DNA from 2 places in the Streptomyces sp. NPDC052236 genome. Region 2 is predicted to be linked to the other one. Evidence: riboswitches for the same ligand, from Rfam matches in the RefSeq annotation. Region 2 holds a riboswitch; the other holds the start of a gene.

Region 1 (5,661 bases), on a different contig from region 2:
CTTCCCCTGCCCACCGCGTACCACCTGCTGCGGACGCTGTCGCACGAGCACTATCTACGGCGTGAGAAGGGCGTTTTCGTACTGGGCGACGCGGTCGGGCGGCTCGCCTTGGGCGGCGCCCAGCAGGAACGGCGCAGCCGGCTGCAGGACGCGCTGGCGCACTGGCGGGACGCGCTCGGCGTCCCGGTCTACTTCGCGGTCTACCGCGAGGGCGAGATCGAATTCGTCGCTGTCGCGGACAGCCCGTACGCCCCCGCCGTGCCGGAGTGGGCGGACTTCCGCGCGACAGGGCACGCCCACGCGCTCGGCCAGTGCCTGCTGAGCCAGCTCGACGAGCGGGCACGCCGCGACCACCTGGACCGTCACCCGGTGCAGGACGTCACGCCGTACTCCGTACGCGACCCGCACACGCTCCTCGGGCGGCTCGCTTCGATGGAGCGGATGCAACCGGTCGTGGAGCGACAGCAGTACGCGCTCGGCACGGTCTGTGCCGCCATCCCGATCACGGCCGGATCCGGTGCTGCGGCGATGGCCATTTCCCTCCCTCTGCACCAGGAAAAGCGCTTGCTGCCCGCAGTCGAGCAGCTGCGCAAGGGAGTCGGAGGAGTTCTCAGCTCGCTCGCGTTCTCTATCAGTATCTGAAAAATCACTCCTTGTGATCCTCTAACGGCTCCACCACGATGGTGTCAAGAGGGTCATGGGGATCATTCCTGGCCGTCTTGAGCGGATTTCCCTTCACTGCTTCATTCACTGGGGGTACATGATGCGAGAGTCGGTCAAGGCCGGGGTCGTGATGAGCTTCGTCGTCTCCGAGGAGTTGTCCTTCCTGGTTCCGGTGGAGATCCAGTACCAGTCGGGTGAGCCCTACGCGGTACGGATGACCTTCCACCTGCCTGGCGACCCGCCCCTGATCTGGGTCTTCGGCCGTGAGTTGCTGTTCGACGGCATCCATCGGCCGAGCGGGGAGGGCGATGTGCGCATCGCGCCGATCGTGCCGAGCACGCCTACGTCGCCTGCCGGGCCCGAGGGGCTGCCCGATGTCGGCATCACGCTTCAGGTCGGCCGCGAACGGGCGCTGTTCAGGGCGAGCGCGGCGCCGCTGCTGGTGTTCCTCGACCGCACCGACGAGCTTGTGCCGCTGGGGCAGGAGAGCGCGTACGGTCGTTTCGACTCGCGTCTGGAGGAGGCGCTCGGGCGCATCCTGGCCGAGGAGAATGCCGGCTGAGCGCTACTTCTTGCGGCGGCGGCCTCTGCCTCGTACCGGCGACGGTGACGGTGACGGCGAGGGTGGCGATCCGGGCGACGCGGCAGACGCGGGCGACGGACCGGATGTTCCCAGCGTCGCCGCTGCAGGGGTTCCCGGGCGGTCCGCGGAGACCACCAGCGCCGCGAGCGCCGTCGTCACCGGCACCGAGGCGACCAGACCGATCGACCCGACCAGCGTCCGTACGATCTCCTCCGCCACCAGCTCGCTGTTGGCCACCGACCCCACACTGCTCTGCGCGATCGAGAACAGCAGCAGCAACGGCAAGGCCGCGCCCGCGTAAGCCAGTACGAGGGTATTGACGACGGACGCGATATGGTCGCGGCCGATCCGGATGGCGGCCCGGTAAAGCGCGCGCGGCCCCATGCTCGGGTCCGCCTGGTGCAGCTCCCAGACCGCCGAGGTCTGGGTCACCGTCACATCGTCGAGTACGCCGAGCGAGCCGATGATGACACCGGCCAGCAGCAGACCGCTCATGTCGATGTCCGGATACAGGCCGTGGATCAGGCCCGTGTTGTCGTCGGTGTTGCCGGTCAGGCTCGCCCAGCCGATGAAGAGCGAGCCGAGCAGCCCGATCAGCAGCAGTGAGATCAGCGTGCCGAGGACCGCGACCGAGGTGCGCGCGGTGATTCCATGGCAGGCGTAGAGCGCGATCAGCATGATGGCGCTTGCCCCGATCACCGCCACGACCAGCGGATTCGAGCCTTGCAGGATCGCGGGCAGGATGAACAGGGTCAGTACGGCGAAGGAGATGGCGAGCGCGACCAGCGCCATCAGGCCGCGCATTCGTCCCACCAGCACCACCGTCAGCGCGAAGATCCCGGCCAGCAGCGCCATGGGGAGCTTCCGGTTCACATCGGTCACGGAGTACTGGAGATCGCGGGGCGCATCGGGCGCGTACGCCACCACCACGCCCTGGCCCTCGCCCAGCTGCCGTGGCGCGTCCGGCTGGATGACCTCGGTGAAGGTACGGCCCTTCTCCTTGCCGCTGGTGACCTCGATGGTCGCCCTCTTGCAGCTGCCCTGCTGGGCGTTGACCGCCTCGCGGCCCTCGGGCGTGGACGTGTCGCCGGTCGGCGGGACCTGCGCCGCGTTGACGTCCTTGCAGTTGACCTTCTCGACCTTCACCACCTCGCCCTGCTCGGTCTGCCGGTCGAAACCGACACCGGTGCGCTCATGGCCGGGCGCGCCGCCCGGCCAGAGCACGAGAAGGCCCACGACGACCGCCGCGGCGAACGGAATCACCACGGCCGCGATGACCCTGCGAAGGTGCTGGGAGACGGGCGCGGCGGGCCCATGGCTGTGCGTATGGCCGTGCGGCTCGGGCGTCTGCTGCGATGAGGTCACCGACCGATCATCGCAAGAACGAGAGGGGCCCTCTGGTCAGCGCGCCAGAAATGACGCTAGCGTAATGGCACCTTTGCACACGCGGGAGCTCGGAGCACCGGGCTGAGAGGGCGCTGACCTCCGTACATACAGATGTACGTACGGAAGCCGCTGCGTCGACCGCCGAACCTGTTACCGGATAATGCCGGCGTAGGGAGTAGGTCTCATGACCGTATCGGACGCACGCACGCCTGCCCACGAACCGCTCGAAGAGCGCGAATTGGGTGAACCGGGTCAATCAGGCGAACCTGGTGGATCTGGAGCATCTGGCGGATCTGGCGGGAAGTCCATCGGCTGGCACAAGGGGTACGTCGAGGGCTCACGCCCCGACCTCCGGGTGCCGGTGCGACTGGTGCACCTCACCAACGGCAAGGACGTGACGCTGTACGACACGTCCGGCCCGTACACCGACCCCACCGTCGAGACCGATGTCCGCCGCGGCCTGCCGCCGCTGCGGGAGAACTGGGTCATCGGCCGCGGCGACACCGAGGAGTACGCGGGCCGCCCGGTCCGCCCCGAGGACGACGGGATCAAGCACACCTCGCCGCGCGGCGGGCTGCGCAATCTCGACGCGGTCTTCCCCGGCCGCCCGCGCCAGCCCCGCCGGGGGCGCGAGGGGCAGGCGGTGACGCAGCTCGCGTACGCCCGCCGGGGCGAGATCACCCCGGAGATGGAGTACGTCGCGATCCGCGAGAACGTCTCCCCCGAGGTCGTACGCGAGGAGATCGCGGCCGGGCGGGCCGTACTGCCCGCCAACGTCAACCACCCCGAGATCGAGCCGATGATCATCGGCAAGCGGTTCCTGGTGAAGGTCAATGCCAACATCGGCAACTCGGCGGTCACGTCCTCCATCGAGGAGGAGGTGGACAAGATGACCTGGGCCACCAAGTGGGGCGCGGACACGGTCATGGACCTCTCCACCGGCCGCAATATCCACACCACCCGCGAGTGGGTGCTGCGCAACTCCCCCGTGCCGATCGGCACCGTGCCGCTCTATCAGGCGCTGGAGAAGGTCGACGGCAGGGCCGAGGAGCTGACCTGGGACGTCTACAAGGACACGGTCATCGAACAGGCCGAGCAGGGCGTCGACTACATGACGGTCCACGCGGGTGTGCTGCTGCGGTACGTCCCGCTGACCGCCCGCCGCAAGACCGGCATCGTCTCGCGCGGCGGCTCGATCATGGCGGCCTGGTGCCTGGCGCACCACAAGGAGTCGTTCCTGTATGAGAACTTCGAGGAGCTGTGCGAGATCCTCGCCTCGTACGACGTGACGTACTCCCTCGGCGACGGCCTACGGCCGGGCTCGATCGCGGACGCCAACGACGAGGCGCAGTTCGCGGAGTTGCGCACGCTGGGGGAACTCAACACGATCGCCAAGCGTTTTCAGGTACAGACGATGATCGAAGGCCCCGGTCACGTCCCGATGCACAAGATCAAGGAGAACATCGACCTCCAGCAGGAAATCTGCGAGGAGGCCCCCTTCTATACGCTCGGCCCGCTCACCACGGACGTGGCCCCGGCGTATGACCACATCACCTCCGGCATCGGGGCGGCGATGATCGCCTGGTGGGGCACTGCGATGCTCTGCTACGTCACGCCCAAGGAGCACTTGGGCCTGCCCGACCGCGACGACGTGAAGACCGGCGTCATCACGTACAAGATCGCGGCGCATGCGGCGGACCTGGCCAAGGGGCATGCGGGCGCGCAGGACTGGGACGACGCGCTGTCAGACGCGCGATTTGAGTTCCGGTGGGAGGACCAGTTCAATCTGGCCCTCGACCCGGACACGGCACGGCAGTTCCACGACGAGACGCTCCCGGCCGAGCCGGCGAAGACCGCGCACTTCTGCTCGATGTGCGGTCCAAAATTCTGTTCGATGAAGATCTCGCAAGACATCCGGCGGCAGCACGGCGGCTCGCAGGAGGAGATCGAAGCGGGCATGGAGGAGAAGTCGAAGGAGTTCGCCGCGGCGGGAAACCGGGTCTATCTGCCAATCGCGGACTGAGTCCGGCTGACCGGACTGAGCCCGGCTGACCCGGACAGTCCCGGGCCGGTCGGCTCACTCCGGCTGGTGTTCGGGGCCGCCGAAGTCCGGGCTTGTGAAGTCCGGGCTGGTGAAGGTGGGTCGCTGGCCCGCCGTTGAGCCGTCGCTCGGGCTGGAGTAGTCCGGGCCGCTGTAGCCGATCTTCGGTATACGGCTCACATGGCGCGGCGGTGTGGTGGAGGACGGGTCGGCGCTGGGATCGGCCAGCGCCGCCCGCAGGAAGGGCAGCAGGCCACGCTCCAGTACCGCGTGGCGCCAGGCCTCCTTGGCCCGGGCCACCTCGTCCGGCTCGCCCCCGGCCTCCTCGGCAGGAACCTGGGTCGCGCCGTTGCGCAGGGCGGTGAGCAGCAGCCCGACCGCGGCGATCAGGATGCCGGCCGCCGTGACGGCACCGAAGAACCAGCCCGCGGTGAGCAGGGTCTCGGCGAAGGAGGGAGTGGGGTTGAGCAGCTTCAGGATGTAGCCGACCAGCAGAAAGATCGCCGCTGCCGTGCCCGCGAGCACCGGTGCCAGTACGGCGATGACGGCGGCGAAACCGGCGCCGTCATCGCCGCCGGCCTGGCCCACCGCGGGTGCCAGCACGGAATTGCGTACGGACGCGTCGGCTGTGGGTGCCCGTTGCTCCTCGCGGACCTTCACATAGTTCTCGTACTCGGCCGACGCGGCGCTGGTTATCAGAGCCGTCGCATTCAGGGCCATGGTGCGCAGTTGCGCGGAATTGAGGCGCTGTCCCACGGCGGCGAGATCCGGACGGTCATGGGCGTTGCGCAGCGCGTCATCGAGGATTCGCTCGTACTCGGCGCGATCCTCGGTCAGCAGGTGCGGAGCGCTGTTCATGTGCATCCCCCGATGCTCCGTAGGGCCAGGTTGCCCGCATTGACCGGGCGGTTGGGCAGAAACGGAGGAGAGCCTGCTACGGATAAGCCGATGGTAGAGCTGTTACAGCGCGGGGTGACAGGGGGTTTCC
Region 2 (5,661 bases):
GCGGTCTCCCGCCGCCGTACCGTCGCCGCGTGCACGGCGAGGATCGCGCCCACCGCGGCGAACTGCACCAGCGTCAGTACGGCCGCCGTGGGCAGGTCCAGCAGCTGTGCCGTCTGACGGTAGATCTCCACCTCCAGCGTCGCGTAGGTGGGTCCGCCGAGGATCTGTACGACGCCGAAGGAGGTGAAGGTGAAGAGGAACACCATGAGCGCGGCGGCGGCCACGGCGGGCGTGAGGGCGGGCAGCGTCACCCGCCGCCATGCCGCGAACCGCCCGGCGCCCAGCACCCGGGCAGCCTCCTCCTGGCGCGGGTCGAGCTGCGCCCACAGGCCGCCCACCGTGCGTACGACCACGGCGTAGTTGAAGAAGACGTGCGCGAGCAGGATCGCCCACACGGTGGTGTCCAGCCGCACGCCCCACGCCTGGTCGAGCAGCCCGCCGCGCCCGAGCAGCGCCAGGAACGCCGTGCCGACGACGACGGTGGGCAGCACGAACGGAACCGTCACCGCCGCCCGCAGGAGCCGCTTCCCGGGAAAGGCGAAGCGGGCGAAGACGTACGCACCGGGCAGCGCGATCAGCAGCGTGAGCCCGGTGGAGGCGAGCGCCTGCCAGGTGGTGAACCACAGCACCCGCAGAATGTCGGCGCGCCCGAGCACCTCACCGATCCGGCCGAACTGCCACACTCCGTCGATCCGCAGGCCACGGCCGACAATCGCGGCGACGGGATAGGCGAAGAAGACCGCGAAGAACGCGACGGGCCCGGCCATCAGCGCGAGCCGCGCCGCATTCCCGCGCAGCGAGGTGGTTACTTCAGTACGAGCGAGGACCACGACTGGACCCACTGCTCACGGTTCTTGGCGATCTCATCAGGAGCGACGGTCTCGGGCTTGTCGACCACCACGCCGTGCTTGGTGAACAGCTCGGGCAGCTTCGCGTCCTTGACCACCGGGTTCACGAACATCTTCAGCGGCATGTCCTCCTGGAACTTCGTGGAGACCAGGAAGTCCAGCAGCGCCTTGCCGCCCGCCTCGTTCTTGGCGCCCTTGAGCAGGCCGGCGAACTCGGTCTGCCGGAAGCAGGTGCCGGTCGCGACACCCGTGGGCGCCTCGGCCGGCTGTGGCTCGGCGTAGAGCACCTCGACGGGCGGGCTCGACGCGTACGAGACGACCAGGGGCCGGTCCCCCTTGGTCTTCTTGCCGCCCGCGGAGCCGGAGAACTCCTCGTTGTACGCCTGCTCCCAGCCGTCCACGACCTTGACGCCGTTGCCCTTCAGCTGCTTCCAGTAGTCCTGCCAGCCGTCGTCGCCGTACTTGCCGACCGAGCCGAGCAGGAAGCCGAGGCCGGGCGAGGAGGTCGCGGCGTTCTCCGTCACCAGAAGGTTCTTGTACGCGGGCTTCACCAGGTCCTCGAAGGACTGCGGCGGAGCCAGCTTCCGGTCGGCGAAGTACTTCTTGTCGTAGTTGACGCAGATGTCACCGGTGTCGACGGGCGTGACCCGGTGCTTGTCCTTGTCGAGCTGCGCCGCGTCGGCGACCCGGTCCAGGCCCTTGGCCTCGTACGGCGTGAACAGGCCGTTGTCGAGCGCCCGCGAGAGCAGGGTGTTGTCGACGCCGAAGAAGACATCGCCCTGCGGGGCGCCCTTGGTGAGGATCTCCTTGTTGAGAGCCGCGCCCGCGTCGCCGCTCTTGAGCACCTGGACGGTGTAGCCGGTCTGCCGGGTGAACTCCTTCAGTACGGCGGCGGAGGCGGCGAAGGAGTCGTGACTGACGAGCGTCACGGTCTTGGACGTGGGCTTGGCCTTGGAACCGGTGTCGGCGGAGTCCTCGGACTCCCCGCCGCAGGCGGCGAGCGTGGATATGCCCAGCGCGGCGGCGACGGCGGTGACCGCCAGCTTCTTGGTGGTGCTCACTGAAATTCCTCCTGGAGTGACCAGGAAGAGACGCGGCCCCGCTCACAGGAAGTGAGCAGGGCGCAACAGCTTGAGTGGTGACCGAACTTCCTACCCAGAATGACCTGGGCAAGGTTCAGAGGGTCTGCGACGGGTGTCGCACTCTCAGCGCTGTGGCGCTCCCCTGTCGGATTACATACAGACTTTCGTGCTCAGACTACCGCTGCTCGGTCGCGGCGAGCTGGCCGCATGCGCCGTCGATCTCCTGGCCACGGGTGTCGCGGACGGTGACCGGCACGCCGTGCGCGGCGATGGCCTCCACGAAGGCCTTCTCGTCCTCGGGGCGCGAGGCCGTCCACTTCGATCCCGGCGTCGGGTTGAGCGGGATGAGGTTGACGTGGACCCGCTTGCCCTTGAGCAGGCGGCCCAGCAGATCGCCGCGCCACGCCTGGTCGTTGATGTCGCGGATGAGCGCGTACTCGATGGAGATCCGGCGGCCGGACTTCGCCTCGTACTCCCAGGCGGCGTCCAGCACCTCCCGTACCTTCCACCGCGTGTTGACGGGGACGAGGGTGTCGCGCAGCTCGTCGTCGGGCGCGTGCAGCGAGACGGCGAGGCGGCACTTGAAGCCCTCGTCGGCGAAGCGGTGCATCGCGGGCACCAGACCGACGGTGGAGACGGTGATCCCGCGCTGCGTGATGCCGAGGCCGTCCGGCTCGGGGTCGGTCAGGCGGTGGATGGAGCCGACGACCCGCTTGTAGTTGGCGAGCGGCTCGCCCATCCCCATGAAGACGATGTTGGACAGGCGGGCGGGTCCTCCCGGGACCTCGCCGTCGCGCAGGGCGCGCATGCCGTCCACTATCTGGTGCACGATCTCGGCGGTGGAGAGATTGCGGTCGAGGCCGGCCTGTCCCGTGGCGCAGAAGGGGCAGTTCATTCCGCAGCCCGCCTGCGAGGAGATGCACATCGTCACCCGGTCCGGGTAGCGCATCAGCACGGACTCGACCAGTGTGCCGTCGTGCAGCCGCCACAGGGTCTTACGGGTGGTGTCGTCGTCGCAGGAGATGTGCCGCACGACGGTCATCAGGTCCGGCAGCAGCTCCGCGGCGAGCTTCTCGCGCGCGGCGGCGGGGATGTCGGTCCACTGCGCGGGGTCGTGGGCGTACCGCGCGAAGTAGTGCTGGGAGAGCTGCTTGGCGCGGAACGGCTTCTCACCGATCGCGGCGACGGCGTCCCTGCGCTCGGCGGGGGTGAGGTCGGCGAGGTGCCGTGGGGGCATCTTGGCTCCCCGGGGGGCGGCGAAAATCAGTTCTCCCGGGGCGGGGGCCATCAGCGGTAACTCCTCAGAAGCGGCAGAGCGGCAATCGGCAAGCGGCAAAGTGGCAATGCCGAAGCCAGGAGACCTGTTGGGGTCACCCCAGCAGGCGCGAAGCAGAAAAGGCCCGTCGCTCAGCGGCGACGAGCCCTTCCAGGGTAACCGCCTCCGGTCAGCCGCTGCCCACGAAGATCACCAGCAACAGCCACACCACGGGAGCGGTCGGCAGCAGCGAATCCAGCCGGTCCATGATGCCGCCGTGCCCCGGCAGCAGCGTGCCCATGTCCTTGATGCCGAGGTCGCGCTTGATCATCGACTCGCCCAGGTCGCCGAGCGTCGCGGTGGTCGCGACCGCGAAGCCCAGGATGAGGCCCTGCCACCACACGCCGTCGTCGATGACGAACTGCATGAACAGCGCGCCCCCGGCCATGGCGAACGCCACCGCGCCCGCCAGGCCCTCGCGGGTCTTCCCGGGGCTGATGCGCGGCGCGAGCTTGTGCGTGCCCAGCCGCCAGCCGACGGCGTACGCGCCGGTGTCGCTGACCACGGTGAGTACCAGGAACATGAGCACCCGCAGCGCACCGTCGTCCGCGGTGAGCATCATCACGACGAACGTCGCCAGGAAGGGCACGTAGAAGGCCGCGAAGACGCCCGCCGTGACGTCCCTCAGGTAGCCCTCGGGCGGTTCGGTCATCCGCCAGGCGAGCACCGCCAGCGCCGTGAGCGCCATGGCGACGAACGCGCCGTCCGCACCGCTCACATAACCGGCCACGACCATCGCCGCGCCGCCGATGGCGAGCGGCACCAGCGGCGCCTTGATCTGCTTGCGTTCTTCGAGGCGCGAGGTGAGTTCCCACAGGCCGACCATCACGGCGACCGCGACGACGCCGACGAACACGGCCTCGACGATGAAGAGGGACACGGCCAGCATCGCGCCGAGTCCGAGACCCACCCCTATGGCCGCCCGCAGATCACGGCCGGCCCGCTTCTTCTTCGGCGGCTCGGGTGCCGCCGGCGGCGGGGTGGGCATGGGCTCCTGCGGCATCTCGTCGCGGAACAGGGGGCCGCTCAGCCGAGCAGCCCCCCGGTCTCGGTCGTCACCGTCGGCACGGCCGTCGGCCGCTCTGCCCGCGGCCTCGCCGCCGGCGCCGGGAAAACCCGGCGCGGCGCCCGGCACGACGGACATGGGCCGAGTGTGCTGTATGTCCTGCTCATCATATGCCGGACCCGCCGGGGTGGCCCGCTGATCGGGAGGCAGCTGTTCCCCGACGTAACCGGCTCGCGGCGGGGCACCCCAGGAAGAGTCGTTCATCAGACCTCGAGCAGCTCGGCTTCCTTGTGCTTGAGCAGCTCGTCCACCTGCGCGGCGTATTTCGCGGTGGTGTCGTCGAGCTCCTTCTCGCCGCGGCGGCCCTCGTCCTCGCCGACCTCGCCGTCCTTGATCATCTTGTCGATGCTCTCCTTGGCCTTGCGGCGCACGGCGCGGATCGAGATCTTGGAGTCCTCGGCCTTGGTCTTGGCGACCTTGATGTACTCCTTGCGGCGGTCCTGCGTGAGCTCCGGGAACACCACCCGGATGATATTGCCGTCATTGCTCGGGTTGACGCCGAGGTCGGAGTCGCGGATCGCCTGCTCGATATTGCGCAGAGCGCTCTTGTCGAACGGGGTCACCACGCACATCCGCGGCTCGGGAACCGAGAACGAGGCCAGCTGGTTGATCGGGGTCAGCGCACCGTAGTAGTCCGCGACGATCTTGTTGAACATCGCCGGGTGAGCACGTCCGGTACGAATCGCTGCGAAGTCATCCTTCGCGACCAGGACGGCCTTCTCCATCTTCTCCTCGGCCTCGAGGAGGGTCTCTTCGATCACCACTTGCTCCTGCGTGTCTTGAGTGGCCCGGCTGAAGCGGGGCCGGCGGAACCTGCGTCGCGTCTTTCCTGCACGGTGTCCGACCGGCAGGACTTTGTCCATCCCCGATTCAGGCCCGGGTGCCCTGGTCGCTCACAAGAGTGCCGATCTTCTCACCCCGGACGGCCCTGGCGATATTGCCTGCGTTGAGCAGTTCGAAGACGAGGATCGGGAGGTCGTTGTCGCGGCAGAGGGTGATGGCGGTGGCGTCGGCGACCTTGAGGTTGCGGGCGAGCACCTCGCTGTACTCCAGCGCGTCGAACTTCACCGCGTCGGGGTTGGTCTTGGGGTCGGAGTCGTACACCCCGTCGACGCCGTTCTTGCCCAGCAGCAGAGCCTCGGCGTCGATCTCCAGGGCACGCTGCGCGGCGGTGGTGTCGGTGGAGAAGTACGGCATGCCCATACCGGCGCCGAAGATGACGACGCGGCCCTTCTCCAGGTGGCGTACCGCACGCAGCGGAATGTACGGCTCCGCGACCTGCCCCATGGTGATGGCGGTCTGGACGCGTGAGTCGATGCCCTCCTTCTCCAGGAAGTCCTGGAGCGCGAG

What was found. A riboswitch is a leader RNA that binds a small molecule or an ion and turns the genes downstream of it on or off. The one in region 2 is predicted to bind thiamine pyrophosphate.
Region 1: it holds a riboswitch for thiamine pyrophosphate, as region 2 does, so the genes downstream of both, thiC (phosphomethylpyrimidine synthase ThiC) here and ACIHCQ_RS12065 (thiamine ABC transporter substrate binding subunit) in region 2, are expected to answer to the same signal.

Annotation. Positions count from the first base shown of each region.
Region 1 covers NZ_JBIUBL010000001.1:634,135-639,795, forward strand. Annotated here, with positions in the region: gene ACIHCQ_RS03035 (IclR family transcriptional regulator) at 1-642, shown strand, start outside; gene ACIHCQ_RS03040 (SsgA family sporulation/cell division regulator) at 764-1,225, shown strand; gene ACIHCQ_RS03045 (YibE/F family protein) at 1,229-2,611, opposite strand; TPP riboswitch at 2,683-2,824, shown strand; gene thiC (phosphomethylpyrimidine synthase ThiC) at 2,817-4,655, shown strand; gene ACIHCQ_RS03055 (hypothetical protein) at 4,710-5,537, opposite strand.
Region 2 covers NZ_JBIUBL010000005.1:332,039-337,699, reverse strand. Annotated here, with positions in the region: gene ACIHCQ_RS12070 (ABC transporter permease) at 1-767, opposite strand, end outside; gene ACIHCQ_RS12065 (thiamine ABC transporter substrate binding subunit) at 806-1,909, opposite strand; TPP riboswitch at 1,979-2,084, opposite strand; gene rlmN (23S rRNA (adenine(2503)-C(2))-methyltransferase RlmN) at 2,106-3,218, opposite strand; gene ACIHCQ_RS12055 (phosphatidate cytidylyltransferase) at 3,376-4,515, opposite strand; gene frr (ribosome recycling factor) at 4,515-5,072, opposite strand; gene pyrH (UMP kinase) at 5,182-5,661, opposite strand, start outside.